2 linked regions of the Rhodopseudomonas palustris genome follow. The main gene of each other region encodes a partner of the protein of the gene in region 2 in a complex. Links are inferred from orthologs where the notes say so. Each region holds a gene or a part of one and is shown on either strand. Other genes may lie near its edges. The genes, in order: dnaG and HZF03_RS15510.

Region 1 (14,704 bases), 2.0 Mb from region 2 along the record:
GACAGCATCGACATGATGTCTTCGATCTGCTCCGGCGACGTGGTGTCGGAGGGCAGCACTTCATTGAGCTGATCGAAGGTGACGAAGCCGCGCTTCTTCGCCTGCTTGATCATCTTCTTGACGGCCGCATCCGACAAGTCGAGGAGCGGCGAGGGAGCGTCGACGGAGTCCTTCTCCGGCGCGTCTACCTTGTCGTCCTTGTCCTTGTCCTGCACCTGAACCGTCTTCGCCTTGCTGGCCATCCACTGCTCCTGAACGCGCTCACGGACGAGGCGTCACCGCGCCGCCATGAAAACTTGCCTTATCGGGAGAGACGCACAAAGGGCGGCGCCCGCCTGCGCCACCCCGCACGATCCCGCTCGCTGGTTACCCAAATTGGTCGCCCGAAGGCCTTCTACCGGAATGCCGTTAAGCCCTTACTAACCCTGTTTTTGCAGCTAAATCCGGGAATTGGCGAGTCTTTTCGACTCGACGCCCGCCCGGGGCCTTCCGCTGACCGCCTCACACGCTGCGCTGGAACCGGCCGGAGGATTCGCCGAATCCCTCGATCAGCGCCTCGGTCCCCTCGACCTGCGCCAGGCGCGCCTTGACGTCGTTCAACCACCGCATATTCGCCTCGCTGCCGTCGTCACCCAAAGCCAGCTCGGCATCCTTCAATTCCCTAAGTAAGGAGTGGGATTGTCGATGCAAGGCAACGAGTTGCTGCCACGTCGAAAGGACGTCCTCGCGCGCCGCCTTCGGCCCGCTCCCCCACACCGCCGAGGTCGTGATCGCCCGCTCAACCCGTTGCAATTGCTCGGATAAGCCTGCCTTAACCAAATCTGCGCGGAGCTTTTCGGCCTGGCCGACCGGATCGTCGCCGCGGTGGTGATGCTGGGCGAAGGCGGCGATGATCGCCGCCCGCAGCCGGTGCGCCTCCGGATGGGCGAATTCCAGCGCGGCGATTTCCTCCAGATGGTCGTCGAGCAGCCAGGGGTGATTGAGCAGCGAGATCAGAATCAGAGCCTCGCGGCGCGACATCGCCGAGCGCTGGCCGCGCATGATCGGGCTCGAAATCAGGTCCGGGCTGGCAATCTGGTAGGGGCCGCGGCCGAGCATCGGCGCCGGTTGTCCCGGACGCCCGCGCGGGGCAAATCGGCCGCCGCCCTGTGGAAAACCGTCCCGCGGGGCGAATCGCCTCCCCGAATCGCCGCCGCCGCCGCCGCGAAAGCCGCCGCCATAGCCGCCCGGCGGGGCGAACGCCGCCCGCAGCCGTTCGGCCAGATCCTGGCGGTAATAGCGCCGCACCACCTCGTCCTGGATACCGTTCGACAGCTCGTTGATCCGCGCCTCCAGCGCCGCCCGGCGCTCGGGCGTGGCGAACAGGCCGCCTTCGACCTCGCGCGCCCACAGCATGTCGGCGAGCGGACGCGCCGCGCCGATCACCTCCTCGACCGCCAGCCGGCCACCAGCGCGAGCGAGATCGTCGGGGTCCTGCCCTTCTGGGAGCAGCGCAAAACGCAGACTCTTCCCAGGCTTCAGATGCGGCAGCGCCAGATCGGCGGCGCGATACGCCGCCTTCTGGCCGGCGCGGTCGCCGTCGAAGCACAGGATCGGCTCGTCGGCCATTTTCCAGAGGTGCTGCAGCTGCGCTTCGGTCAGCGCGGTACCGAGCGGCGCGACGGTTGCGGGGAAACCAGCGGTGACCAGCGCGATGACGTCGACATAGCCCTCGACCACGATCACCGCGCCGCCGTCATGCGCGGCTTTGCGTGCGGGCGCGTGGTTGTAGAGATTGTCGCCCTTGTGAAACAGCGGCGTCTCGGGCGAGTTCAGATACTTCGCCGCAACGTCCTTCTCCAGCGCGCGTCCGCCAAACGCAATCACCCGGCCGCGCAGATCGGTGATCGGAAACATCACGCGATCGCGGAATTTGTCGAACGGCACCGGAATATCAGGGCCCGCCGACAACAGCCCCGCTTCGATCATGTCGGACACCGGCACGCCGTGCTTGCCGAGATGCTCCTTCAGCGCGTAGCGCTCGTTCGATGCGTAGCCGAGCCGGAACTTGACCTGCGTGCCCGGCAAGATCGCGCGATCGGCGAGATACCCGCGAGCACGGGCGCCGGCCCGCGAGGCAAGATTCTCGGCGAAGTAGTTCGCCGCCAGCTCCATCACGTCGTACAGCGACTTGCGGCGCTGTTCCTGCCGCGCCGAATCCGGCGACTGCACCGGCAGCGCCACGCCGGCCATCGCCGCCAGCCGCTCCACGGCTTCGGGGAAGTCGACGCCCTCGGTCAGCATCACGAAATCGAAGATCGAGCCGTTCTTGCCCGAGGAGAAGTCGAACCACGCCTGCTTCTCGTCATTGACGAAGAACGACGGCGTCTTCTCCTGCTGGAACGGCGACAGCCCCTTCCACTCCCGCCCGGCCTTCTTCAGCTTGACGCGGCGGCCGACCACCTCCGACACCGACAGCCGGGCTTTCAGATCGTCGAGGAACTGCGGCGAGAAGCGCATAGGGCTCGGGGGCTAAGCGGCGCTCAGCAACGGCGCCAACCGACCATGGATATAGGCTCGCGCAGGGTGATGACGAGGGGGCGCCGAATTGTCCCGGCTATCCACAGCCACAGACGGCGATGAATCCCCGCCGACTAACGCTGAGACACCGGAAAGGAAGGGATTTCAGCGAAGATCTCTAGCAAATTTCCGTCGGGGTCCCGAAAAAACAACGTCCTGTGCCCGAAGCTCTGGTCCGTCGCGGGCGACAGCAAAGCGACGCTCTTCTGGGCAAGTTCAGCAGCGCATCGATCGACATCGGCCAGAGGCACGCGAAACGCCAGCTGAACCGATGCAGTGCCGAACGGAATTGGAGAATCTGCAGCTGTCAATTTTGGCTTGGCGAGCGCGAGGACGTTGCGGCCGACCCGATACTCCGCCCAGTTGGGGGACAGTTCCCGGATCAATGAAAATCCAAGCAAATCGCTATAAAATGCCCGCATCGCAGGCATGTCGCGAACGATGATAGCCGTGTAGTCGATCGCACAAATGCGAGACAGGCTGGATGTATGATTCCGCTGCGGCTCTGCAATCCTGAATTTCCCGCTGTCGTCGAACGAACCGTGTTCTGGAGCGATCGCACAGGCAGCGATGTCGTCTTCATCGAAAGCCATTTCGGTGATCGCGTAGGGCGGCCCGTCGTAGCAACTCGTGTCATGATCGAGATCGAGACGTATCGCAGTGATCGTACGTGTGCCGATATCCGTGCAGCGCCAGCGTCCGGCTGCCGTCACAAACTCCAGTCCGATTCGAAAGTCTGAGTGGTCCATAGTGATCTGCCCCGATGCAAAGCGGGTATTATTGACGTCGCCGCGCCTGCCTCCAAGTTGTCGACCTTTAGGACAGCCACTTTAGCGCGAACAAACTAAGTTGCACACGCGTGTCATCACCTCGCAATATTTCGCATTGCGGCATGGTCGATACCCTTGTAAACCCGCGACAATTCGCAAGCGGAGCCGGTTTGATCCAGCTCATTGCTGCACCGCGCAAGCGGGATTGAACTGCCGCACCCTGCGCAATGCGGGGGAGTCGGGGGAGAACGATCAGCCAAGGCTTAAAGGGCTCACCCGCGTCGCTTCCGAAGTTCTGGAGCGTCGCGTTCGAACGATAAGGAGCCAGACCATGGCTAATTGTGCCCATTGCAATGCGCAGATGACGTCGCTTGGCGTGGAAGCCATCGACGGGGTGTACGAGATCCATTCCTGGAAATGCGACGACTGCGGCCACGTGCTCGATATCGCCACCGCTTCGGTCGAAGCCTACGACTTTCCGAGCTTCTGCCTCACCGAGCCAGGCGATCCCGATTGGCTGACCCTGCTGCCGCTCGCCGCCAATGCGCGGATCGAGCTGCACCTCACCGGCTAGAAGCCTTCAGGCCCTTTCAGCCGGAAAACGCTTCCGGCTGAAACCGCCCCGTTTCGATACGCGGCAGCCGCGCCACGTCCCAATTGAAATAGTACACGAACGCGTCGAGCTCGGTGCCGCCCTCCAGCGTCACGCAGGCGATCTCGCGCCGGTACTCCGCGCGCTGGTCGCGGGGCCCGCACCCTTCGTAGTCGTCGAGCTGCGCCAGCACCTCGTCCGGCCGATGCAGCCGGAACACTTCGCCGTGAACGCGATCGGCTGGATCATCCGACGGCACCAGGCCCGGATAGTGCCGCACCAGATACAGTCGGCCCGGGATCGAAGCCGCCCCAACAAACTCCGCATTCGACGACAGCAGCCGGGCCATAGGATGGTCGTAGCCGCGCATCAGCGTGCCATAAACGAACAGACGATCGGACATCATTCACCGCAACTTCAGCAAGTCCGGCCGAAGCTATCCAAACGTCGGCGGGCTGTCATGCCCGGTTCGTGCCGGCGAAGTTCAATCGTCTCGACGCCGCGCCGGCGAATCCGCTACCGATTCGGCGGGGCTCGGACGGCACAGATCGATAGGCAGGTTCGGTGATGGACGGCGTGCGCGATAATTTCCTCAGCCTCGATGCCGGAGAACCTCCGGTGATCGAGCGCAATCAGAACGGACAGTCGCCGTTCCTGCTGGTGTGCGACCATTACGGCCGCCAGATTCCGGCGCAGCTCGGCGACCTCGGCCTGCCCGAAGCCGAACTGACGCGGCACATCGCCTGGGACGTCGGCATCGCCGGTGTCGCCGAGCGGGTGTCTGATGCGCTCGGCGCGCATCTGATCGCGCAGCGCTATTCGCGGCTGGTGATCGACTGCAACCGGCCGCCGAGCGCCGAGAGTTCGATCCCGCTGGTCAGCGAAGCGACCACGATCCCCGGCAATGACGGGCTGTCTCGCGAGCACGCCGCGGAGCGGCGGCGGCTGATCTTCGATCCGTATCACCAACAGATCGAGGCCGCGATCGAGGACCGACAATTGTCCGGCCAGCCGACCGTGCTGCTGGCGCTGCATTCGTTCACGTCGGTGTATCACGGCATGGCGCGGCCCTGGCACATCGGCACGCTGTATCAGGACTGCACCGTGCTGCCGCCACTGCTGCTCGCCGAGCTGCGCCGCGAGCCGGATCTGGTGATCGGCGACAATCAGCCCTATGCGGTCTCGGACGGCACCGACTACACCATTCCGGTGCACGGCACCGCACGCGGTCTAATCACCTCGGGCATCGAAATCCGCCAGGATCAGATCACCGACGAGGCCGGCCAGGTCGAATGGGCCAGCCGGCTCACCCGCGTGCTGAGCACGATCGCCGATACACTCCGGCAACAGCAAGCGCTGCGATAGCACGCTATCGCAAATCTCTGCGTCAATGCGAGCAGAAGGCAAAGCAATCCAGATGCGCCGAGTACCCGGTAGCTGGATTGCTTCGTCGGCTTCGCCTCCGCGCAATGACGGCAAGGCCGCGCCTTACTTCGCCCGGCTGAGCGCCAGCCAGATGCCGCCGCCGATCATGAAGCCGCCGGAGATCCGCGACAGCAGCCGCGTGCGCTGGGCCGAGAACATCGTGCGGGCGCGGCCGGCGAGCAGCGCGTAGATCGCATCTGTCATCGCCGCGATCACCATGAAGGTGACGCCGAGCAGCGCCACCTGCGGCACCGTCTCGCGCTGCATGTCGACGAACTGCGGGATGAACGCGCCGAAGAATACCAGCACCTTCGGATTCGCCAGCAGCACGAAGAAGCCCTGCAGGAAGAAGCCGCCGCGCGGCGGAGGCGGCGGCTGATCGGTCGACAGACCTTCGACCGGCCTGCGGATCAGACCGATGCCGAGCCAGACAAGATACGCCGCGCCGAGAAACCGTACCCAGTCGAACCAATATCCCATCGTCGCCATCAACGTGGTCAGCCCTGCAGCGACCAGCGCGATCACCAGACCGAGCCCGAGCTGCGCGCCGGCGATATTGAGCAACGCGGCACGTGTGCCGTGACGCAGGCCGTTGGCGATCACCAGCGTCACCACCGGCCCTGGCAGCAGAGCGAGCACGATGCAGGCGGTGACGAAGGTCAGGTACATTTCGAGAGACATGGCATTCCCATTCACGCAACGATTCCACCGAGACGTTACCAGCCCTGCGCGACTGCGACGACTGGCGAAAAGGCCGCGTCGATGGTCGGTGTTGACACGCAACCTTTTGGTTGCCTATTATCGCCGCCATGGATGAGGTCTTCAAAGCGCTGGCAGATGGTTCGCGGCGCGCCCTTTTGGACCGGCTCCACGCCCGCAACGGGCAGACGCTGAGCGATCTCTGCGACGGCCTCGCGATGACGCGGCAAGCCGTGACCAAGCACCTTGCGATTCTCGAAGCGGCCAATCTGGTCGCCACGGTCAAACACGGCCGCGAGAAGCTCCACTACCTGAACCCGATGCCGATCCATGAGATCGGCGAACGCTGGATCAGGAAATTCGAGCGCGGCCGGCTCGCCGCCCTCAGCGATCTGAAACGCAAACTGGAGACGCGCGATGAGTAAGCCGGAATTCGCCTACGTCACCTATATCCGCACCACGCCAGACCGGTTGTGGCACGCCTTGACCGACGCCGATTTCACCCGGCGCTACTGGATGGACTGCACGCTGCGCTCGGACTGGACCGTCGGCTCCGAAATGACGATGGAGCGCGGCGGCGAGATCAAGAACCGCTGCACTATCGTGGAGTCTGATCCGCCGCATCGGCTCGCGTACGATTGGGTCTCGGTGTGGGATCCGGGGATGCGCCAGGAAAAACCGTCACGCGTGACCTACGAGATCGAACCGCAAGGCGACCTCGTCAAGCTCACGGTCACGCACCAAAACTTCACCCAAGGCAGCGCGACGCTGCCGAGCATCAGTTTCGGTTGGCCGATGGTGCTGGCGAGCCTGAAGAGCATTTTGGAAACCGGCCAGCCGCTACCATTCGCTCCGCAGTCGCACGCGGCGGCGGAATCCGCTCATGTGTAAGCCGTAACCGGGTCACATTGCCTGCGGCAAAGCTTGTCCGGAAACAGCTTAGTTTCCTCACGGAGCCGTCGTGGCCGGGCCTGTCCCGGCCATCAACCGTCTCTAGCTAGGCTTCAGCCTGTCGCGGCGCGCTTGGGCATCGCCACGACGTTGTTGCTCGCCTCGGTATCGGCGGTGTCGGGAAGTTCAGCCGCGACCGGCGCAACGATCTTGCGATACAGGTGCCAGGTGGCATGACCGAGCACCGGCAACGTCACCACCAGCCCGAGGAAATAAGGCAGCGCTGAGATCGCCAGCAAGACCACGATGGTGGCGGCCCATCCGATCATGGGCAGCGGGCTCTTCACCACCGCGCGGACGCTGGTCACCATCGCGGTGACGAAATCGACGTCCCGATCGAGCAGCAGCGGGAACGATACCGCCGTCAACGAGAACAGCACCAGGGCCAGACAGGCGCCAACGCAATTGCCGACAGCCAGGAACACCAGCCCCTCGTTGGTGGTGAGCACCGCCGAGATGAACTCCTGCAGGCTGCCGAACGACGCGCCGACGCCAAGGAATAGCGCGATCAGCAGACGGACCTGGTACATCCAGATGACGAAGAGGAACAGCGTCACGAACGCCATCCAGCCAAGCTCGCTGCGGCTTCGCATCAGGCCGACGATCTGCAGCAAAGACGGCCGCTTGCCGGCCTCACGCTGCCGGCTGACCTCGTACAGGCCGAGCGCGACGAACGGCCCGATCAGCGCAAAGCCCGCCCCGAGCGGATAGGCCAGATACACCATGTGGAAGGCAGTGAGACAGGCGAGGATCAACAATCCGCCCGCCGCATAGAACGCACCGAACGCCAGCCCGTACAGAGGCGCGGCTTGGAAATCGCGCAGGCCCTGACCCAACGCTTCCGCGATGTCTCCGATCGCAATCGGCCGCACCACGGGATCAACCTTACCGGAGATCGACATAGTCGCTCCTCCCTGGTTCGTGGGGCATTGTTCATTATTAGTTACGCGTATTAAGGCGCGAAGCGCAACGACCGTCAATCAACTTGGTAGCAGCCGATCGCTAAGAGCCATGCATATCGATTAGTTCCCGCCGCATCGCACAACTAATTCGCGCCGCAACACGCGCAAAACCAGCCACTCAGCGGGTCGTTTGGACGCGTTTCCGCAGCCGCACCTACACATCGCCGTTGTTCGGCAGGCTGGCAGGCCCCGCTTCACACCGTCGTGAACGGCTGTGCAAGCGGTGCGCCGAGATCGCTTGTTGGCCTATCTCGACGTCTTCGTCGCGCTCGGCCTGATCGCCGCGGCCATGATCCCGCTGGCGCTCTCCCTCCGCAGCGACAAGCCGGCGATGGGGCATTGAGTTTGATCAGTCATTCCGGGTTCGCGAGCGACCGCGATCCCGGAATCTTGCAGTTTTCGCGAAGAAAGGCGCAACGGGGTGCGCGGCGGCCGTCACGCAGGATCACGTCGAGATTCCGGGTTCGCCACTCCGCGGCGCCCCGGAATGAAGGACGAAAGGATCGCGCGAACGTCAGCGCGCGATTAACCCGTCAACGCTGCCTTCACCATGCCGCTGGCCTTACCGAAGTCCATCTGGCCGGCGTACTTCGCCTTCAGGGCACCGATCACCTTGCCCATGTCCTTGATGCGCGCAGCGCCGGTTTCGCTGATGGTGGCGGCGATCGCGGCCTTCACCTCGTCGTCGGACATCTGCTGCGGCAGGTAGGCCTGGATCACGGCGATCTCGGCGCGTTCCTGATCGGCGAGCTCGGCGCGGCCGCCCTTGTCATAAAGCTCGACCGATTCCTGGCGCTGCTTGATCATCTTCTGCAGCAGGCTGAGCAGATCGCCATCGCTCAAAGGCGGCTTGCCCTGCCCGCGGGCTTCGATGTCGGCGTTCTTGATGGTCGAATTCACCATCCGCAGCGTCGACAGCTTGCGCTCGTCCTTGGCCTTCATCGCCTCTTTCACGGCGTTGTTGATGTCGTCGCGCAGCATGTCGGGCTCCTTCGTATTCGATGCGTCATTGCGAGGAGCGAAGCGACGAAGCAATCCAGAGGCCGCGAAAAGAGCCTGGATTGCTTCGCCTTCGGCTCACGATGACGAAAATGGCAAATCTGCCGCTGATGTAGGCGCTTCGGTAGCCTCAGACAACTCAGTTCCGCAGCCAGTCCGCCAGCGCGGCAGCGGTCGCGGCGGGCTGCTCGATCTGCGGCAGGTGGCCACAATCGGGAATGATCACCAGCTTCGCCCCGGTGATGCCGTCGGCCATTTCCCGCGAAAGGCTGTTCGGAATGGTGGTGTCGGTGTCGCCGGAAATCACCAGGGTCGGGCAACCGATCGTCCCCACGGTGTGGCGCGAGTCTGTGCGGGCAATGATCGCCCGCTGCTGGCGGACAAAGCCGGCAGCGCCGACGTCATCGCCCATCTCATGAACGACGGTCCGCAGCGCGGCGTCATCGCGGCGCGACGGATGCACGAAGCCGGGGTACAGCTCGTCCAGCACCGCATGCAGCCGGCCGGCCTCCGCTTCTCCGATTTGCCGGGTGCGGCGTTCGGTGGCCTCCGGGCTATCGGGCCGGGCCTGGGTGTTGATCAGCGCCAGCTTGGCGACCCGGTCGGGCGCCTGACGCATGATCTCGAACGCGATGTAGCCCCCCATCGAATGCCCGGCGAGCGCGAACCGTGACGGGGCTTCGGCAAGAATCCGCCGGGCGATCGCCGCCATGCTGTCGTCGCAGATATGGTTGGCGACGGTCACCGGCGAGCCGCACGCCCATAGCGCCGGGAAGATCGGGGCGTAGATCCGCGGCGAGCCCGCCAAACCGGGCACCAGCACCACCGGCAATGATGTGTCCATTCAAGCTCTCCCCACGCACGATTCTGCCCCTGCGCCCGCCAGGGAGCCTAGGACAGCCAAATTCCCTGTCAAATCTCGTCCAAAAGCGAACAGTTGGAGGGGTTCGGCGCTTTGACGTCGGCAACGCCCGCGACTATGTAGTGCGCTCATGACCAATTCAGCATCCCATCCCGCTTGGCCGGACCACAAGCCGACCGCGCTGCTCGTGCTTGCCGATGGCACCGTGTTCGAAGGCTTCGGCCTCGGCGCAGAGGGCCACGCCGTTGGCGAGGTCTGCTTCAACACTGCCATGACCGGCTACGAGGAGATCCTCACCGATCCGTCCTACGCCGGGCAGCTCATCACCTTCACCTTCCCGCATATCGGCAACGTCGGCACCAACGACGAGGATATCGAGACGGTGAACATGGCGGCGACGCCGGGCGCACGGGGCGTGATCCTGCGCAGCGCCATCACCGCCCCGTCGAACTATCGCTCGTCGCGCCATCTCGACGCCTGGCTGAAGGCTCGCGGCATCATCGGCCTGTCGGGCATCGACACCCGTGCTCTGACTGCGCTGATCCGCAGCAAGGGCATGCCCAATGCGGTGATCGCGCATTCGCCCACCGGCGAGTTCGACCTGCACGCGCTGAAGGAAGAGGCCCGCGAGTGGCCCGGCCTGGAAGGCATGGACCTGGTGCCGATGGTCACCTCGGCCCAGCGCTTCACCTGGGACGAGACGCCTTGGGCGTGGGGCGAGAGCTTCGGACGGCAGGACAAGCCCGAGTTCAACGTCGTCGCGATTGACTACGGCATCAAGCGCAACATCCTGCGGCTGCTGGCCGGCGAAGGCTGCAAGGTCACCGTCGTGCCCGCCACCACTTCGGCCGAAGACATCCTGGCGATGAAGCCGGACGGTGTGTTCCTGTCGAACGGCCCGGGCGATCCGGCCGCGACCGGCAAATACGCGGTGCCGGTGATTCGGAAGGTGATCGAGACTGGCGTGCCGACCTTCGGCATCTGCCTCGGACACCAGATGCTCGGCCTCGCGCTCGGCGGCAAGACCGTGAAGATGCATCAGGGTCACCACGGCGCCAATCATCCGGTCAAGGATCTCACCACCGGCAAGGTCGAGATCACCTCAATGAACCACGGCTTCGCGGTCGACAAATCGACGCTGCCGGCCAATGTGCAGCAGACCCACATCTCGCTGTTCGATGACAGCAACTGCGGCATCGCGCTGGCCGACAAGCCGGTGTTCTCGGTGCAGTACCACCCCGAGGCATCGCCCGGTCCGCAGGACTCGCACTATCTGTTCCGCCGCTTCACCGATCTGATGCGCGCGAAGAAAGCCGCCGCGTAGTCGCGGCGGCCTTACTCATATCATCTTCTCAACTTGTCATTCCGGGGCGCGAGCGTAGCTCGCAAACCCGGAATCTGATTTGGGCACAGTCACGTCTGGATTCCGGGTTCGCGCCTATCGGCGCGCCCCGGAATGACGTGTATTAGGCGAGTGACGAACACGGGAACGCCCGGCGCGGCGTCACGTTATCTCAGCGAGCCGATGATCCTTCCCTGCACGCGCCGGAGACGCCATGTCGCTTGCCCGCGACCAGATCAAACCGCTTGAGTTGGTGTTCGACGACGACGGGCTGATCCCGAACACACCGCTGCCGCTGCTGCTGTACAAGCGCGCTATCGATGTTTCGGGCCGTGAGCCGGAGCAGGCGATCGAGGAGCTGTTCGAGCAAAATGGCTGGGGAGACCGCTGGCGCAACGGCATTTTCGATTACCACCATTATCATGCCACCGTGCATGAGGCGCTCGGCGTCGCACGCGGCCGGGCAATGGTGCTGTTCGGCGGCGAACAAGGCGAAGCGATCGAATTGACACCCGGCGACATCGCCGTGCTGCCCGCAGGCACCGGCCACAAATGCCTGTTCGCCAGCCACGATTTCTCGGTGGTCGGCGCCTATCCGCAGGGGCCGAAGATGCAGGTGACGCGGCCCACGCCCGCCAATTATCGGCGCGCGTTACAGACCATTCCGCAGGTAGCCCTGCCAAAGACTGATCCGGTGTACGGGGCCGATGGACCACTGCGGAAGCTATGGCTGAAGTAGCTTCGCAGTGCTCTCATCCCAGGTGCGCGTCTTCACCTCTCCCCTCGCGCGGGGAGAGGTCGGATTGCGCAGCAATCCGGGTGAGGGAGCGTCTCCAGGGAGTCGACAGTCTAAGGGCTCGGTCGAAGCCGCAGCGCAGTGCCTGCTTCGCCCCTTACCCCACCCCTCTCCCCGCTAAGGGCGGGGAGAGGGAGGTCGCTGTGCTTGGGGGAGTCTCTCTCATAAACTCTTCAATGAGAGCCTCTTGTACAGCCCGCGTCGCCTACGCCTCGTTGGCGCCTTCCTGGCGGGTGGCTTCGAACAGGAACCAAGTGCGCTTCTCGGTTTCGTCGATGAAGTTCTCGAGCAAGCCGGCGCTGGCGGCGTCTTTGCACTCGTCGACGATCTCGTGCGCCTTGCGCATCGCGGCGGCAACCTTCTTGTTGTCGTTCATCAGCTCGCGCAGCATCTCGCGCGGCGGGACGTAGTCGTCGTTATTGTCCTGGATGCTCTGGAGCTTGGAGATATGGCCGATCGAGCGCAGCGTGGTGCCGCCGACCTTACGGACGCGCTCGGCGAGATCGTCGGTGGTGGCCAGGATCTGCGCCGACTGCTCGTCGAGCAGCAGATGATAGTCGCGGAAATGACGACCACTGATGTGCCAATGGAAATTCTTGGTCTTCAGATACAGCGCGAAGGAATCGGCGAGCAGACCGTTCAGCGCGGTCGAGATCTTCTCCACCGACTGCGGCGGCAGGTCGGTCGGGGTGTCGAGTTCGGGGGCGACGGAGCCGGATTTTGCTTTGGTCACGATGAGAATCCTGCGGTGATGCGGTTGACGGCTAGGGGTGGATGCAACGGTCAGGCGGGGCGGCCGCGGCCCGGTCGATCCAAGCCGGTCCCGAAAAGCTCGTCTTGGATGTTTCGGCTGTGCATTGGTGTTTCCCGCGAAACACGTTAGACCCCTCATCAACGCGCTGCGTCCGGTGGCGTTCCATTCATGGAACAGCCATGCAAAGACAGCAGTACTGCACCGATCGGCCCTGATTTGGCCGCGTTCGGCCTGGTTCGGCGGGTGTTTCGGGGTCAAGGGATGGACGACTGGATCGATTATTACGACTCCACCCACACGATCTATGTCAGCAAGCGCCATCGCGACGTGCATTTTGCCGAGATCGCCCGGGACATAATCAGCTACATCCCCTCCCCCGGCGCGGTGGTGCTGGACTATTCCTGCGGCGAGGCGCTGTCGGCGACCACCGTCGCAGAGGCCTGCGGCAAGCTGATCCTGGCCGAACCCGCCCCCGGCGTACGCGGCCGGCTGATCGCCCGCTACGCACTCAACACCAAGATCAGGGTGCGGTCGCTCGATGATCTGCGCACCATGGCTGACGGTTCGGTCGATCTGGTGGTGATGAATTCAGTGGCGCAATACATGAAGCCGGCCGAGCTCGACCAGGCGTTGGCGGTGATCCGGAGGCTGCTGTCGCCGCCCGGCAGCTTGGTGGTCGGCGATATTCTGCGCCCCGAGGTCGGGATGACGCGCGACGTGCTGTCGTTGCTGTTGATGGCCCGCCGTCACGACTTCATGAAGGATGCGCTGTGGGGCCTAGCCCGGACTGCGCTGTCCGACTACCGCGAGCTGCGCACGAAGATCGGCCTGCAGCGCTACAGCGAGGCCGAGATGCTGGCCAAGCTGAACGCCGCCGGCTTCACCGCTCGCCGCGCCGAGCGCAACATCGGCCACAACCCGTGGCGGATGACTTTCGTGGCGCGGAAGGCTGAGTAGTTTTTCGGTCCTGCCAGCACGTCATTCCGGGGCGCTCGCACCGCGAGGGAACCCGGAATCCCGAAGTTATTATGCGCGTCAAATTCCGGGTTCGCGAGCTGATCGCTCGCGCCCCGGAATGACAGGCAGAGAGGTCGAGCGAAATCGCCCCTACACCACCACGCTGAGCCGTTTCGCAGCGCGGGTGATGCCAGTGTAGAGCCAGCGGGCGCGGCTGTCCTGAAACGCGAAGCTCTCGTCGAACAGCACGACGTCATCCCATTGCGAGCCCTGGCTCTTGTGCACCGTGAGCACATAGCCGTAGTCGAACTCGTCATAGGGCTTGCGCTGATCCCACGAGATGTCCTCGATGCCGCCGGCGAAGCACTCGTTGCGGACCGAGACCTTGGTCAGCCGGCCGCCGAAATCCTCATCGGGCGTCACCCGCATGGTGATGATCTTGGTCTTGATCGGCGAGCGCGACTTCACCCGCCACAGCCCGCCATTGAATAGCGCCTTCTTGCGGTTGTTGCGCAGGCAAACCAGCTTGTCGCCACCGACCGGAAACGGGTCCTCGATGTTCAGTCGCTGGCGGAAGCGCGCATTGTAGGCGCGGCGGGTGTTGTTGCGGCCGACCAGCACCTGATCGGCGTCCATCACACGCTGCGGATCAAGCTGATCGCGCGTCACCACTTCGGTCTCGCCATAGCGACCGCGTTCGAGCGCCCTGCCCTCGCGCACGTCCATCGACAGCCGCACGATCGGATCGTCCTGCGCCTGGCGATGCACTTCGGTGAGCATCACGTCGGGCTCGGCATTGGTGAAGAAGCCGCCGCCCTGGATTGGCGGCAGCTGCGCCGGATCGCCGAGCACCAAGAGCGGACAGTCGAACGACATCAGATCGCGGCCGAGTTCTTCGTCGACCATCGAGCACTCGTCGATCACGATCAGCTTGGCTTTCGAAGCCGGCGCGTCGTCCCACAGCTCAAAACTCGGCTGCTCGACGCCGCTCTCCTTGGTGCGATAGATCAGCGAATGGATGGTCGAAGCGTCGTCG
Region 2 (14,658 bases):
GTCGGTGAGATCGAGCGGGACCAGCGTCAGCGGATGACCGCCGTCCTTACGCACTTCGTCGTCGAGCTCTTCGAGGCCACCCTGGGTGCGGGCGACGGCGATGACGTGCGCACCAGCCTTGGCGAGCGCCTTTGCGGTGGCATAGCCGATGCCGCGCGAGGCGCCGGTGACGAGAGCGATGCGGGAGGCGAGAGGTTGGGTCATGTCAGGTCCGGCTCAAGATATATCGCGCATTCTCATACGCGGACCGGACCCGAGTATCCATCCTCTAAAAGAGGTATCGTGGGCGTCGTCACCGGCAGACCGAGGACGACGCCAAAGGCCGTTGCCCGATCAGCTCGCCTCGGCCAGCAGCGACAATTGCCGCGGCGCCGACTCAGTCTGATTGAGATCGGTGAGGCCGGTCGGATAGTCGCCGGTAAAGCAGTGGTCGGTGAACTTCGGCAACGCCGGATCGCGGCCCGGTTCGCCCATCGCGCGATAGATGCCATCGACCGACAGGAATGCCAGCGTGTCGGCGCCGATCAGGTCGCGCATCTCTTCGAGCGAATGCGTCGCGGCGAGCAGGCCGGCGCGGTCCGGGGTGTCGATGCCATAGTAGTCCGGGTGCGTGATCGGCGGCGAGGCGATGCGGAAATGCACCTCGCGGGCGCCGGCATCGCGCATCATCTTCACGATCTTCTTCGATGTCGTGCCGCGGACGAGGCTGTCGTCGATCAGCACGATCCGCTTGCCTTCGATCGCGGCGCGGTTCGCCGAGTGCTTCATCCGCACGCCGAGTTCGCGCACGCTCTGGGTCGGCTGAATGAAGGTGCGGCCGACATAGTGGTTGCGGATGATGCCGAGTTCGAACGGCACGCCCGACTGCCGCGAATAGCCGATCGCCGCCGGCACGCCAGAATCCGGCACCGGGACGACGACGTCGGATTCGACGTGGCTCTCGAGCGCGAGCTGGGCGCCGAACGCCTTGCGGACGTCGTACACCGAGCGGCCGCCGACCACCGAATCCGGGCGCGCGAAGTAGATGTACTCGAAGATGCAGGGGCGGGGCGGCTGCGGCGGAAACGGCTTGTGGCTGGTGACGCCATGGCGGTCGAACACGATGACTTCGCCGGGTTCGACGTCGCGGACGTAATGCGCGCCGATGATGTCGAGCGCACAGGTCTCCGACGCCAGGATCGGGCAGCCGTCGAGTTCGCCGAGCACAAGCGGGCGGATGCCGAGCGGATCGCGGGCGCCGACCAGCTTCTTGTTGGTCAGCGACACCAGCGAGTAGGCGCCTTCCAGCGCGCGGAGCGACTCGATGAAGCGCTCGATGAAGCGGGTCTTCTTGGAGTGCGCGACCAGATGCAGGATCACTTCGGTGTCGGTGGTCGACTGCATGATCGCGCCGCTGCGGATCAGCTCACGGCGCAGGGTGAGGCCGTTGGTGAGATTGCCGTTGTGGCCGACCGCGAAGCCGCCTGCATTGAGCTCGGCGAACAGCGGCTGCACGTTGCGCAGGATGGTCTCGCCGGTGGTCGAATAGCGGACGTGGCCGATCGCCGAATTGCCCGGCAGCCGCGCGATTACGTCGGCGCGGGAGAAGGTGTCGCCGACCAGGCCGAGGCGGCGCTCGGAATGAAACCGGCCGTTGTCGAACGAGACGATGCCGGCGGCTTCCTGACCGCGGTGCTGCAGGGCGTGCAGGCCGAGCGCGGTGATCGCGGCGGCATCGGGGTGCCCGAAAATGCCGAACACGCCGCACTCTTCGCGCAGCGTGTCACCATCGGTATCGAAAACGGTATCGTCGAGGATGTGCTGGTCGCGAGCGTCCGAAGCGGGCGTTGCGGCGTCGTCGGAAGAGCTGAGCATCGCGTCCATCGCGCCTCTCTTGTAGGACACGCTCAGCGCGTGGCCGGTTTGCCCTCTATCAGCTTTTTCAGGCCGTCACGGGCGGGTTTGCTGTAGCCGTCATTGGCACCGGGAGCAGCCGAATCCTCGGTCTGCTGCTGGTCTTCTTCCGGCTTGTTCTTCTTGAACCGCTTCAAGATGGTATTTTCAGGGTCGTCCGGCAAGAGCGTCATCAGCCAATCGCCGGTTCCTTGCAGCACGGTGCGCGACTTCGCGTTGGTGACCCACTCGGGGCGCTGCTTGTCCGGCACCAGCCAGTTGAAGAACAGATACGCCACCACCACGATCAGAAGACCGCGGGCGAGACCGAACAGAAAACCGAGGGTGCGATCGAGCGCGCCGATGCGCGAATCCAGGATCATGTCCGAGATCCGCACCGTGATGATCGACACGATGATCAGGGTGCCGAGGAACACGCCAGCGATCACCACCACGGCGGCGACCGTCTCCGACGAGAAATAGGTCCGCGCTGTCGGCATCAGCTTTTGAAATGCGTACAGCGTCACCAGCGCGGCGGCGCCCCAGGCCGCGATCGACAGCACTTCGCGCATGAAGCCGCGCACCATCGCGAGCAGCCCCGACACCAACATCACCGCGAGAACAACGAGATCAAGGATGGTAATCGGCATCGGCAGGTCAGGTCCGCTCGGTCAGCACAACGGCGAATCGGCGTGCACGGGGTCGGCACAGGTGACGGTGGTATGGCACGCGGCGCAAGGCGAGAAAACCACCCCCGTCCGCCTCGCTACAGCAATGTTCCGCTGGGTTAAAGCTTGGTGGCCGGATACGTTCAGCTTGCGCGGCCGTTGTATAGCGGCGCGTCCCGGAAACGTCACGCCGCTTCAAGCTTCCTGGCGCCGGAATCGCGCCGGTGTTGCATTTGAGGCAGCTTTCGTCCGCGGCGCACCATCGTCGTCGCCCCGCCGCGTGCCGCGCGCGGCGATATCCGCCACCAGACTGGACAGGCCGCCGACCGATTGCAGCGCCAGACCGGCATCAGCGGGTGTTTCGCCGCGGGTCTGTTCCGGCAGCACCGCGCGGGCAAAGCCGAGTTTGGCGGCTTCCTTCAGCCGCGCCGGGGTCTGCGCCACCGGGCGAACCGCGCCCGACAGCGAGATCTCGCCGAAATACACCGCGTCGGTCGGCAGCGGTGCGTTCGCTAGGGATGATACGAGGGCTGCAGCGGCGGCAAGGTCGGCGGCGGGCTCGTTGATGCGCAGGCCGCCGGCGACATTGAAATAGACATCGTAGCCACTCAGCTTGACGCCGCAGTGCGCTTCGAGCACCGCCAGAACCATCGACAGCCGCGCCGAATCCCATCCGACCACCGCGCGCCGCGGCGTGCCGAGCGTCGAGGGGGCCACCAGTGCCTGCAATTCCACCAGTACCGGCCGGGTGCCTTCGATGCCGGCAAATACGGCGGTGCCCGGCGAGCCTAGGTCGCGCTCGGACAGAAACAGCTCCGACGGGTTGCTGACTTCGCGCAGCCCCAGGCCGGTCATTTCGAACACGCCGATCTCATCGGTCGGGCCGAAGCGGTTCTTCACCGAGCGCAGGATGCGGAACTGCTGCGAGCCTTCGCCTTCGAACGACAGCACCGCGTCGACCATGTGCTCGACGACGCGGGGGCCGGCGATCTGGCCGTCCTTGGTGACGTGGCCGACCAGGATGATCGCCGCGCCGGTCTTCTTGGCGAAGCGGATCAGCGCCTGCGCCGAGGCACGGACCTGGGTCACCGTGCCGGGCGCCGACTCCACTGTGTCGGTCCACATCGTCTGAATTGAATCGATCACGATCAGCTTCGGCGTCGCGCCTTCGGACAACGTCGCGACGATGTCCTCGACCGACGTTTCGGCGGCGAGCTCGACCGGTGCCGAGGCGAGGCCGAGCCGTTCGGCGCGCAGCCGCACCTGGGCAATCGCTTCTTCGCCGGAAATGTAAACGGTGCGGTGACCGGCCTTGGCCATCAGGCTTGTGGCCTGGGTCAGCAGCGTCGACTTGCCGATACCCGGATCGCCGCCGACCAGCAGCACCGAGCCGCGCACGAAGCCGCCGCCGGTGACACGGTCGAGTTCGGCCATGCCGGAGGGCAGGCGAGGGGCGTCGTTGCTCTTGCCGGCCAGCGATTCGAGTTTGAACGTCCGGCCCCGCCGCTTGGCGCGGATCGACACCGGCACTGCGTTGTCACCGGCTTCTTCGACCAGCGTATTCCACTCGCCGCAGGCCTCGCATTTGCCCTGCCAGCGATTGAACGCCGCACCACAGTTCTGACAGACGAAGGAGGAGGAAGCTTTGGCCATGAGGGTGCTCGGCTTGACCCGGAAAGGTGTGTCATTGATGTTCACATTTTGTTCTATTCGTCAACGGTCCAGCAGACAGATGCCGAGATTTGATCGAGGATCCCGACAATCAGCAGCCGCCTCGAAAGTGCATGGGAAAGACCGGACATGAAGATCGCCATCCCTACCCAAGACTGGGCCACGATCAGCGGTCATGCTGGGCAGGCGTCACGCTGGATGGTGTACGATCTCGCCGAGCATCGCGACGGTCGACCGCTGCCACCGCCGTCCCAGGTTGAACTGACGAAAGAACAACTCCCGCACTACTTCAAGGACGACGGCCCGCATCCGCTCGACGGCGTCGAGCTGATCGTCGCGGGCAGCGCTGGCGACGGCTTCGTTCGTCACATGAAGAAGCGCGGCGCCGACGTGCTGCTCACCGGCGAGACCGACCCGGCGACGGCGCTCGAGCACATCGTCAAGGGCGAAGCCTTGCCCGACCAGCGCTTCGATATCACCACCACGCTGTGCCGGCTGCGCGACCTGTTCTCGCGGCACTGATTGCGACGCACGGGATCGGCCCGATTAGTTGGCCGCCGCAGCGCCTGGTTTGAGACCCACAATACGACCTCTCAGGTCAGCGCGCCGAAGCGTTTGAACGTCACCGGAGTGCTGGCATAGGCCCGGAGCGAATTTGCTGCCTCGGTGCTGATGAGGTGCCGCGCGCAAAGCCGTTGTACAGGAACAGGGGCTCATCGGGCCGGTCGAGACCACGATGCCGGTGGGATGGCCGGCGCCGGCGCGCGCGAGTTGCAAAGCGTGATGACGAACTTCTGTTTCGCCAGTCAATGCCGCATCCTCGATATCGCGATATTTACTCTTTGTTTAGGATGCGTGCCTTTCACCGTCCAATTTCGAGCGATCGCCGCCCAGGTTTCAGGGCCTGCATTGACCTCGTGCTAACGCGCAGCGCGCGATGATCCGCCGCGACCAGACACGGGGCGAGGGGACTTCGCGTGATGATCAAGGCTGCCGATGCCGCGCCGGGCGGCGGACCGACGCTCGGCTGGTGGGCTGCGGCGGCCGCGCTTCTGGTTGTCCTGCTGGTGCCGCTCCTGATGGTCGACGTGCCGCCGGTGCTCGACTATCCCAATCATTTGGCGCGCTACTTCGTGCTGGCGCATCCGGACGATCCAATCCTGTCGCAGGTGTACGCGCCGCATTGGCGGATCCTGCCTAATCTCGGCATGGACGTGATCGGCGCGGCGCTGCTCAAGGTGTCGAGCGTTCACGTCGGCGGCCGCATCCTGCTGGCGCTCAGCCTGCTGATGCCGGTGATCGGCGCCATCGTGTATCACCGCGTGGTGTTCGGCCGGTTCTCCTATTGGTCACTCGCCTCCGGCGTCGTCGCTTACAACGCCGTGTTCTTTCTCGGCTTCATGAATTTCCTGCTGTCGCTCGGTCTCGCGCTGATCGGCGCGGCCGCCTGGATCGCGCTGCGCCGGCGTAACCGCAACGTGGCGGCGGTGGTGATCGGTGCCGCATTCGCCGCTTTGACCTTTTTCTCGCACATCTTCGGCGTGGCGCTGTTCGCGCTTCTGATCGGCAGCGAAGAGATGGCGCGGATCGTGCGAGCCCGGCGGGATGGCGCGCCGGTGTTCCGCGAGATGGCGGTCTCGGCCCTGCTGCTGACGCTCGCGCTCGCTCCGGCGGTCGCGCTGTATCTGGCAAGCCCGCTCTCCGAAGCCGGCGCCGGGGTCGGCCCGTGGCGCGGCCTTGCGAAGATGTGGGATCTATTTGCGCCGGTGATGACGACCAGCGAAGTCGTGACGATGCTGAGCGTCGGTGCGTTGTTGATCGCGCTCGGACTGGTGATAACCGGTGCGCGGTGGGCGCCGGCGTTGCCGCTGACCCTGGTGGTGCTGGCGGCTGGCTTTGTGATCGTGCCGGCGATGTACAAGGGCGGCAGCTTTCTCGACATTCGCCTCGCGGTGATGGCGGCCGTGCTGCTGTTCGCCGGCATGCTGCCGCAGCTCTCGCCGCGCCGCGCTGTGGCCGTTGCAGCACTGGTGATCGCGTTGATCGCCGGGCGATCGGCCTATGTATCGAAGGACTGGTACGACCATCGCCATGATCTCGCCGAGCTGCGCGCTGCGATCGCACATGTCGAGCCTGGCGAGCGGGTGCTGATGGCCCGCGGCCGCGCGGTTGATATCATTGCCGCGGCGCAGGCCGGCCGCGCGTTGGCCCGTTACTTCCCGCTCGACAACCACGTCGGGGCACTGCTGACGATCGAGCGGCGCGCGTTCTGGCCGTTGATGTTTGCCGACGCCACGCAGCAGCCGATGGTGGTGAAGCCGGCGTTTGCGTCCTATGCGGCGCCGCTTTGCGAGCCGGTGGAGCTGTCGATGCTGATGGAGACGGCGTCGTTGCAGGTCGGGCAGGCGGGGCACCGCTGCAAGAATTATCTCGCCGACTGGCCCCACCGCTTCGACGCGGTGCTGATGCTCGAGCCGCCGGCCACCGTGCCGTCGCCGGAGCTCTCGCCGGCCTATCGGGGCAATTATGTCGCGCTGTATCGCGTGACGCCGCCGCAGGCCCAGCCGGGTTCCGCTGGCCGCGTTCATGCCGGTGAGCTAAGCTCGCCGGTGCAATGACCCCGCGTCGTCACGACAACGATCACGAGCGCCGCAAATGGCGCCAGGTCGCCGGCCATTTCGGCATGGGCGCGGCGTTCGGCGCGCTGTTCGCCGGCATCGTGCTGTTCAACAATTACTTCGGTCTGTCGAGCGTGATCGCGACCAGCGAGGCGCCGATCCTGGTGCGCATCATCTTCGTGGTCGGCGTCGCCGGATCATTCGCCTTCATGGCGGCGATCACCGGCTTTTTGTTTCTGGTCCACGAAGATTGAAAAGCGAAGCGAGGCCATCCGTCATTGTGAGCGAAGCGAAGCAATCCAGCGTAGTTCACTGTGCTGGATTGCTTCGTTGCTTCGCTCCTCGCAATGACGGGGAGAGTTTGTAGTTGAAGCGCGGCTCAGCTCGCCGGAGCCACCGGCTCGACCGCTGCCGGTTCGGTTTGCGGCTTGGCGTCGCCGCCTTTGTAGATCCGGGTGTAGCGGCGGCCGAGGCTGGTCAGCACCTCGTAGCCGATCGTGCCGAAGTGATGCCCGAGTTCGTCGACGGTGATGCCGTCGCCGATCAGGGTGGCCATCATGCCGCGGCGCGCGGCGTTGGCGGGCAGGTCGGTGATGTCGACCGCGAGCAGGTCCATCGAGATCCGGCCGGCGATCGGGCAGCGCTGACCGGCGATGATCACGTCGGCGCCGCGGGTGCCGTCGCTCGATCCGGCCGCGCGGAAGTAACCGTCCGCATAGCCGGCCGACACCACTGCGATCTTGCTCGGACGCCGTGCGCTCCAGGTCGCGCCGTAGCCGACGGTGTCGCCGCGCTCGACGCTGCGGACCTGGACGATACGAGCCTTCAGGTCGACCACCGGCTGCATCGGATTGTCGGCTTCCGGCGTGGGGTTGATGCCGTACAGCGCCGCGCCGGGGCGGACCAGATCGAACGCGAACTGCGGCCCGAGGAAGATGCCAGACGAAGCCGACAGCGACGCCGACACGCCGGTGAACTGACCGGCGATCTCGCGAAATGCCGCGGCCTGCTTGGCGTTGAGCTGATGGTTGACGAGATCGGCGCAGGCGAGGTGGCTGATCACCAGCGTGATGCCGTGGTCACCGGCGACGATGCGCGGCACGATGCCTTGCGCCTCGACGATGGTCAGCCCGAGCCGGCTCATGCCGGTGTCGATGTGAAGCGCCGCGCCGCCACGCCAACCGGTGCGGCGGCAGAACACGTCCCATTCGGCGAGTTCGTACAGATCACCGATCACCGGCTGGCAATTCAGCTTGGCGAATTCGTCGCCTGAGTTCGGGAAGAACCCGTCGAGCACGTAGAGCGTCGCGTTGGGCGCGGCTTCGCGCACGACGCGTGCTTCGCTCAGCGTGGCGACGAAGAAGGTCTTGCAGCCGGCCGCGAGCAGCGCCTTGGTGACGGGGCCGGCGCCGCAGCCATAGGCGTCGCCCTTGACCACACCGGCGCATTCGGAGGGGATGGCGGTCTTTTCGAGCTTGCGCCAGTTCGCGACCAGCGCGTCGAGATCGATGGTGAGAATGCCGGACGCGGCCGCGTTGGCCGCGGCGAACTCAGCAGCTTTGCCCGCCTCCGGCGTCAACAACTCGGCGACGGTGGCGTTCGGATCGGGAAGGATATGCATAGCGCACCTTATGCGTTGCCTGCGGGCCGTTCAACGGCAGCCGGCGCGGCTCAGATCCGCTCCGGCGTCAAATCCGTTCTGGCAGATGGCTGTCGTCGGTGAGATCGCTGAAGCGGGTGTACTGACCTTCGAACTGCAGATCGACGGTGCCGGTCGGACCGTGACGCTGCTTGGCGATGATCACTTCGGCCTTGCCGTGGACCAGCTCCATGTCGGTCGCCCACTTCTCGTGCTCGGGCGTGCCGGGCCGCGGCTCCTTGTTCTGCAGATAGTATTCCTCGCGGAACACGAAGATCACGACGTCGGCGTCCTGCTCGATCGAACCGGATTCACGCAAGTCGGAGAGCTGCGGGCGCTTGTCGTCGCGGGATTCGACCTGACGCGACAACTGCGACAGCGCGATGACGGGGACGTTCAATTCCTTGGCCAGCGCCTTCAGGCTGGTGGTGATCTCGGTGACTTCCTGGACGCGGTTGTCGCCCTTCTTGCTGGAGCCCTGCAGCAGCTGGATGTAGTCGACCACGATCATGTCGAGGCCCTTCTGCCGCTTCAGGCGGCGGGCGCGGGCGGTGAGCTGGGCGATCGACAGACCACCGGTTTCGTCGACGAACAGCGGCAGCGACTGCAATTCGATCGAGACGTCGCGAAGCTTGTCGAAGTCGGCTTCCGAGATGCCGCCGCGGCGGATCTTGCTCGAGGCGATCTCGGCCTGCTCGGCGAGAATACGGGTGGCGAGCTGTTCGGCCGACATTTCGCAACTGAAGAAGCCGACGATGCCGCCGTTGACGGTCTTGGTCGAACCATCCGGCTGCACTTCGCCGCGATAAGCCTTGGCGACGTTGTAGGCGATGTTGGTGGCGAGCGCGGTCTTGCCCATGCCGGGGCGGCCGGCGAGCACGATCAAGTCGGAGTGCTGCAGCCCGCCCATCCGGGTGTCGAGGTCGCGTAGCCCGGTGGAGATGCCCGACAGTTTTCCGTCGCGCTGGAACGCCTTCGCCGCCATGTCGACCGCGGTGGTCAGCGCCTGGGAGAATTTCTGGAAGCCGCCGTCGTAGCGGCCGGATTCTGCCAGTTCGTAAAGCCGGCGCTCGGCGTCTTCGATCTGGTTCTTCGGCGCGAAGTCGACTGGCGCGTCGAAGGCGACGTTGACCATGTCGGTGCCGATGCCGATCAGATCGCGGCGCAGCGACAGCTCGTAGATGGTCCGCCCGTAATCCTGGGCGTTGATGATGGTGGTGGCTTCGGCAGCGAGGCGCGCCAGGTATTGCGCGACCGTCAGACCGCCGAGATCGAGATCCGCGGCCAGGAACGTCTTCAGCGTGACCGGAGTGGCGACCTTGCCGGCGCGGATGATGCTGGCAGCGGTTTCGAAGATGGTCTGGTGGATCGGCTCGAAAAAGTGCTTCGGCTCGAGGAAGTCAGACACCCGGTAGAACGCATCATTGTTGACCAGGATCGCGCCCAGCAGGGCCTGTTCGGCCTCGATGTTGTGCGGCGCGGTCCGGAAGGCCGGCGCGCCGGGTTCCGGAGCGAGCTTTAGAACGTTCGAATCAGATGCGGCCATAGCTCTCGATAATCGGGTCGAATTTGTCGGATGCGGGGCGCGACTAAAGCGCCGATTTCCTTGGGAGCGAAAGCCGCAATCGCGCGTTATGCACCAGCGCGACAAGGATGTGGATGACCGCCGGAGCCGCCATCACCCGTGCTTGACGCGTTCCGGCACGACCTCGGGCGGCATTGAACCTTCAGCGGCGGTCGGACGACAGTTCAAAATGGACGGTCGAGACAGATCGATCCGCTCCAGTCGGGGATTCGTAAGAATTTTCGGCGAGGATATCGGCAGACGTGATCACTGAGGTTCCCGCCTGGCGGGATGCACTCGAACAAGGTGACGCGGTACAGGGCAAGAGCGTCGAGGACTTCGCTGCGGCTCGCGAGGTGCCTCGGATGATGGACAGAGCAGATGGCGCAGCAGTATTGCCACGACCACTCCGATCGCGATTGGCTGACCTCGCTGATCGATTCCTTCGAGCGCGCCGCGGCGGAAGAGGCCGAGCATCGGCCGTGCGACCGCGAACTGCTGTGCGCCGCCGAGGCTCATCTGGCACGCCCGCTGCCGCCGGCGGCGGACCACGAGGCCCCCATCCTTCTCGTCAGCTGAGAATATTGCACTCCACCGGGGTCATTCGCCGGCGAGTTGCAGCCGCGGCGTGCGGCTCTTTTCCATCCCGCGCAGCCGTTTCTCCTCCGCCGCAATATAGTCGCGCGTGATCGGCACCACCCCTTGGCGCCGGGTGAGCTGGATCTGGAACACCATCGTGTTCTGCTTCCGGAACGACATCTCCGACGCGGCCAGATAGAACTCCCACATCCTGACGAACCGCGCGTCGTATAGCCGCTCGGCTTCTTCCCGATGCGCCAGGAACCGCTCGCGCCACGCTTTCAGCGTCTCGGCGTAGTGCAACCGCAGGATCTCGATGTCGCAAACCAGAAGCCCGGCGCGTTCGATGGCGGGCAGCACCTCGGAGAGCGCAGGCAGGTAGCCGCCCGGGAAGATGTATTTGGCGATCCAAGGATTGGTGAAGCCGGGACCCTCGGAGCGCCCGATCGAATGCAGCAGCATCACGCCGTCGCCCTTGAGCAATTCGGCACAGCGGCGGAAGTAGGTGTCGTAGTGATCGACGCCGACATGCTCGAACATGCCGATAGAGACGATGCGGTCGAACGGCCCGGGGACGTCGCGATAGTCTTGCAGCAGGAAGCGGGCTCGATCGGCAAGGCCCCGCTCGGCGGCGCGTGCGTTGGCCGCCCGAAGCTGCTCCCGCGACAGCGTTACCCCGGTGACATCTGCACCCCGGTGACATCTGCGCCGCAGGTCTCAGCCAGATACAGCCCCAAGCCGCCCCAGCCTGAACCGATGTCGAGCACGCGTTGTCCTGGCGTGGTCAACAGCTTCGCTGCGACATGGCGCTTCTTGGCGAGCTGGGCGTCGTCGAGACTGGCGTCGGGCGTCTCAAAATACGCGCAGCTGTATTGCTTGTCGGAATCCAGAAACAGCGCGTAGAGCCGGCCGTCCAGATCGTAGTGGTGAGCGACGTTGTTGCGCGACCGGCTGCGCGGATTGAACTGGTGCAGGGTCCGGATCCAATAGCGCACCAGGCCGTGAAGTTTGGCCCAGCGCGGAGTCCAGTCAGGCTGGCCCATGGCGACCGCAAGCAGGTCGGCGATCGAGCCTTGCTGCATCACTAGTCCGCCGTCCATGTAGATCTCGCCGAGCGCGAGCTCGGGATCGAGCAGCAGGCGACGCTGGGCGAGGGGCGAGGTCAGTCGAGCATGGACTGGTTCGCCGGTCCCGTCGCCGCAGGTGAAGGTGGTGCCGCCTGCGGTTGTGAAAATGATGGTGCCGCGTTGGATGAAGCGGCCGAGCAGTAGACGAAATACTCCGTCCATCGACTTGCCCCAAAACCGGACGCCGACAGCGAAGCAGCGCCTCGACTGCATCAACGGCGACCGTGCGGCTTTGTTCTTATCGCTGTCACCCAGGCACGGCCGAAGCGTTCACAGGTAACATCCGCGTCATGACAAAGAGGCTGATCAGCTGCCTCATTTCATGCACGGTGATGTTCCATCTCTCCGCTTCCAATCATCTCACAATTCGCTAAAAGGTCACCGCCGCTGCTGCGGCGATTTTTTGCATCGGAGGGCTAAATGGTAAGCCGATTGCTCAGTTCGGTAGCGGTACTGCTCGCGCTTGGGATCACCGTCGCGCAGCCCGCCCGGGCCCAGAATTTAGAGGCGGGCAAGAGCTCGGCACAGATCTTCGCGAGCACCTGCTCGGTCTGCCATAAGAGCCCCCGCGGTCTGCTCCGCACCGTGCCGCCGAATGCGGTCGGGGCGTTTCTGAGACAGCACTACACCACCAGCGGCGAAATGGCCTCGGCTCTCAGCGCCTATCTGGTGTCGAACGGCGCCACTGACGCTCGCAGCCGCCAGGATGCGCCTTCCGAACCCAAGCAGCGCCGCCAGCGCCGCGGCGCTCCCGAAGCGGTTGCTCCGGACGAGGCTGCGCCGGCACCCCAGGCGGAAGAGCCCAAGGTTCAACGCGGTCGCAAGTCCAAGCGCCGCGCCGCGCCAGTCGAGGCTGAGCCGCCGGCCGAGGCCGCAGCCCCGGCTCCGGGCGTCGAAGCACAACCGACTGCCGCGCCTGAGCCGGAAGCCAAGCCGACCAAGAAGCGCCGCGACAAGAAGCGGCTGCGCGAGAAGCCGGCTCAGCCCGAAGCGGCCAAGCCGGAAGCTGCCAAGCCTGAAGCTGCCAAGCCTGAAGCGCCCGCGGCTGAGCCGAATAAGGGCGAGGCTGGCGCCGCTCCGAAGCAGGGCGCAGGCAAGCCCGCCGCGGCTCCGGCCGCCGAAACTCCGGCTCACACCGATCCGGTGCCGGCTGTGACGCCGGCGCCGAAGGCTGCTGAGCCTGAGCCGGCCAAGCCGGCGGCTCCCTCCGAAACCAAGGCGCCCGAATCCGCCGCGCCGGCCGCCGCGACGCCGAAGCCGGCTGCTCCGCCGCCGTCACCGGCTGGTCCGCCGGCCCGACGGTCGGACACGCCGTCTGCTCCGTCGACCGAGGTGGTGCCGCAGCCGGCTCAGCCGCCGTCTGGTACGGCCGATGTGCCCGCTTCGAAATAAGCCCTGAAGGCTGCTGACATTGAAAGGGCCGCGCGATGCGCGGCCCTTTTTCATGGGACGATGCGGCGGCAATTTGGGATGCGGCCGACACCGCCAGACGGCAGCAAAAAGCCCGGCCTGATCACTCAGGCCGGGCTTCGTCGATGGTCTGCTGCGCGAGCGGCTTACTCTTCGGTCGGCTGCTCTTCGCCGAACTGCGCGTCCGGATCGAAGAACTCGCCGGCGGCGGCCAGCGCCTCGGCGGCGGCGTCTTCGTCTTCGCGGCGGGTCGAGATGTCTTCACCGCGGTTGATGCGCTCGGCTTCCTCGGCGCTGCGCGCCACGGTCACCGAAACTGCGACTTCGACTTCCGGATGCACCGCGACCTGGATGCTGTGCTTGCCGATGGTCTTGATCGGCGCGTCGAGCAGCACCTGGCTGCGATCGATCTTGACGCCCTGGCCGTCGAAGCTGGCGATGATGTCGCGCACCGACACCGAACCGAACAGCTGGCCGCCTTCCGACGCCTGGCGGATCACCACCACGTTCTGACCGTCGATCTTCTCGGCGACCTTGGTGGCTTCGGCCTTCGCGGCGATGTTACGCGCCTCGAGATCGGCCTTCATGTGCTCGTACTTCTCGCGATTGGCGGCGGTGGCGCGCAGCGCCTTGCCACGCGGCAGCAGGAAGTTGCGCGCGAAACCGTCCTTGACGCGGACCAGCTCGCCCATCTGACCGAGCTTGGCGACACGTTCCAGCAGAATGACTTCCATGATGATCTCCTCGTGTGTTTGCGAAAGATGTTGAACTAGTGAGTGGGGGGAGGCGGCATTGAGCGGCGCTCGAAGTAGCGCTGCCGTAGATTGAGAAAGGCGTCGCCGAGGCCGAGTGCGATCAGGCCGACGGCGGGCCACAGGAAGATCAGCATCAACGCGTAGGTCGAGCTGAGCAGAAACAGTCGGCTGCGCGACGCCATCGTCAGCGTGTGCAGCGTCGCCGCGCCGGTGAGGCCGTAGGCGACGAACAGCGCGGCGCTGGCGGTCTTGCCGAACATCGAGGTCAAGCCGCCGACGAAGCTGAGCGCGAGCGCCAGCGACAACACCGCCAGCGTCATCGGCGGCAGCGTCACGGTCCGCAGATCCGGCCAGGGCCGGCTCAGCCGATTGGAGGTGGAGGTGATCTTCGCGGCCAGCCAAAGATTGAGCGTCAGCGTCAGCATCGCCACGGTGGCAGCTGCGGGCGGTGCGATGGCCACCAGCGCATCGACCAGGGCGGCGTCGCTGCCGGGTGTGCTGCGCGGGCCGAGCGCGCGCTGCAGGCCATTGCGCAGGCTGTCATTGATGGTGGCGCCGTCGGTGCCGAGCGTGAATAGCGCGGCCATGGTGGTGGCCGCAGCGAATGCTGCCATCCACGCGATCAGGCGGCCGACCGGATACCATTCCAGCGCAGGCGTCTCGCCTTGCGCGGCTTCCGCCGGCCGCGCCAGCAGGGCGAGGTGACCGAGCCAGCATGCCGGTACCGCAATGGTGACGACGAAGGCGATGGCGTA

Evidence for each region.
Region 1: the proteins of HZF03_RS15510 (region 2) and dnaG are in contact, whole or in part, in a crystal structure (PDB 2R6A), measured with the Geobacillus stearothermophilus proteins. The link is inferred for Rhodopseudomonas palustris from one-to-one orthologs. Residues at the interface, in WP_033016901.1 of Geobacillus stearothermophilus: Ser13, Glu15, Ala16, Gln18, Glu91, Leu92, Asp94, Ala95, Val96, Pro97, Thr98, Ala99, Ala100, Asn101, Tyr104, Tyr105, Ile108; in WP_049624496.1 of Geobacillus stearothermophilus: Lys456, Leu457, Leu458, Pro459, Ala460, Asn463, Ala464, Leu467, Leu535, Leu536, Ile537, Ala538, Gln544, Glu545, Asp548, Tyr549, His552.

Annotation. Positions count from the first base shown.
Region 1 is NZ_CP058907.1:1,380,478-1,395,181, reverse strand. What follows is about bases 1-2,919. They hold dnaG (DNA primase), read right to left. Parts: upstream 2,500-2,919; coding sequence 502-2,499; downstream 1-501. Other genes in these bases: HZF03_RS24580 (VOC family protein), read right to left, coding at 2,634-2,919; rpoD (RNA polymerase sigma factor RpoD), read right to left, coding at 1-242. Also shown: more of HZF03_RS24580, read right to left, coding at 2,920-3,308; HZF03_RS06505 (LIM domain-containing protein), read left to right, coding at 3,661-3,903; HZF03_RS06500 (gamma-glutamylcyclotransferase family protein), read right to left, coding at 3,920-4,327; HZF03_RS06495 (N-formylglutamate amidohydrolase), read left to right, coding at 4,489-5,286; HZF03_RS06490 (LysE family translocator), read right to left, coding at 5,410-6,027; HZF03_RS06485 (ArsR/SmtB family transcription factor), read left to right, coding at 6,156-6,470; HZF03_RS06480 (SRPBCC family protein), read left to right, coding at 6,463-6,936; HZF03_RS06475 (DUF2189 domain-containing protein), read right to left, coding at 7,050-7,898; HZF03_RS06470 (GatB/YqeY domain-containing protein), read right to left, coding at 8,484-8,939; HZF03_RS06465 (alpha/beta fold hydrolase), read right to left, coding at 9,097-9,801; carA (glutamine-hydrolyzing carbamoyl-phosphate synthase small subunit), read left to right, coding at 9,950-11,143; HZF03_RS06455 (hypothetical protein), read left to right, coding at 11,376-11,900; HZF03_RS06450 (Dps family protein), read right to left, coding at 12,163-12,690; HZF03_RS06445 (class I SAM-dependent methyltransferase), read left to right, coding at 12,973-13,668; HZF03_RS06440 (ATP-dependent DNA helicase), read right to left, coding at 13,819-14,704. UniProt on the Escherichia coli protein: RNA polymerase that catalyzes the synthesis of short RNA molecules used as primers for DNA polymerase during DNA replication.
Region 2 is NZ_CP058907.1:3,392,587-3,407,244, reverse strand. Bases 7,767-10,639 are described here. They hold HZF03_RS15510 (replicative DNA helicase), read right to left. Parts: upstream 10,015-10,639; coding sequence 8,518-10,014; downstream 7,767-8,517. Other genes in these bases: HZF03_RS15505 (hypothetical protein), read left to right, coding at 10,414-10,611; alr (alanine racemase), read right to left, coding at 7,767-8,450. In the rest of the region: HZF03_RS15550 (SDR family NAD(P)-dependent oxidoreductase), read right to left, coding at 1-204; purF (amidophosphoribosyltransferase), read right to left, coding at 334-1,863; HZF03_RS15540 (CvpA family protein), read right to left, coding at 1,887-2,522; DNA repair protein RadA, read right to left, coding at 2,736-4,193; HZF03_RS15530 (NifB/NifX family molybdenum-iron cluster-binding protein), read left to right, coding at 4,341-4,733; HZF03_RS15525 (hypothetical protein), read left to right, coding at 5,192-6,829; HZF03_RS15520 (hypothetical protein), read left to right, coding at 6,826-7,083; more of alr, read right to left, coding at 7,209-7,766; HZF03_RS24560 (hypothetical protein), read left to right, coding at 12,159-13,130; rplI (50S ribosomal protein L9), read right to left, coding at 13,295-13,882; HZF03_RS15485 (hypothetical protein), read right to left, coding at 13,918-14,658. UniProt on the Escherichia coli protein: The main replicative DNA helicase, it participates in initiation and elongation during chromosome replication. Travels ahead of the DNA replisome, separating dsDNA into templates for DNA synthesis.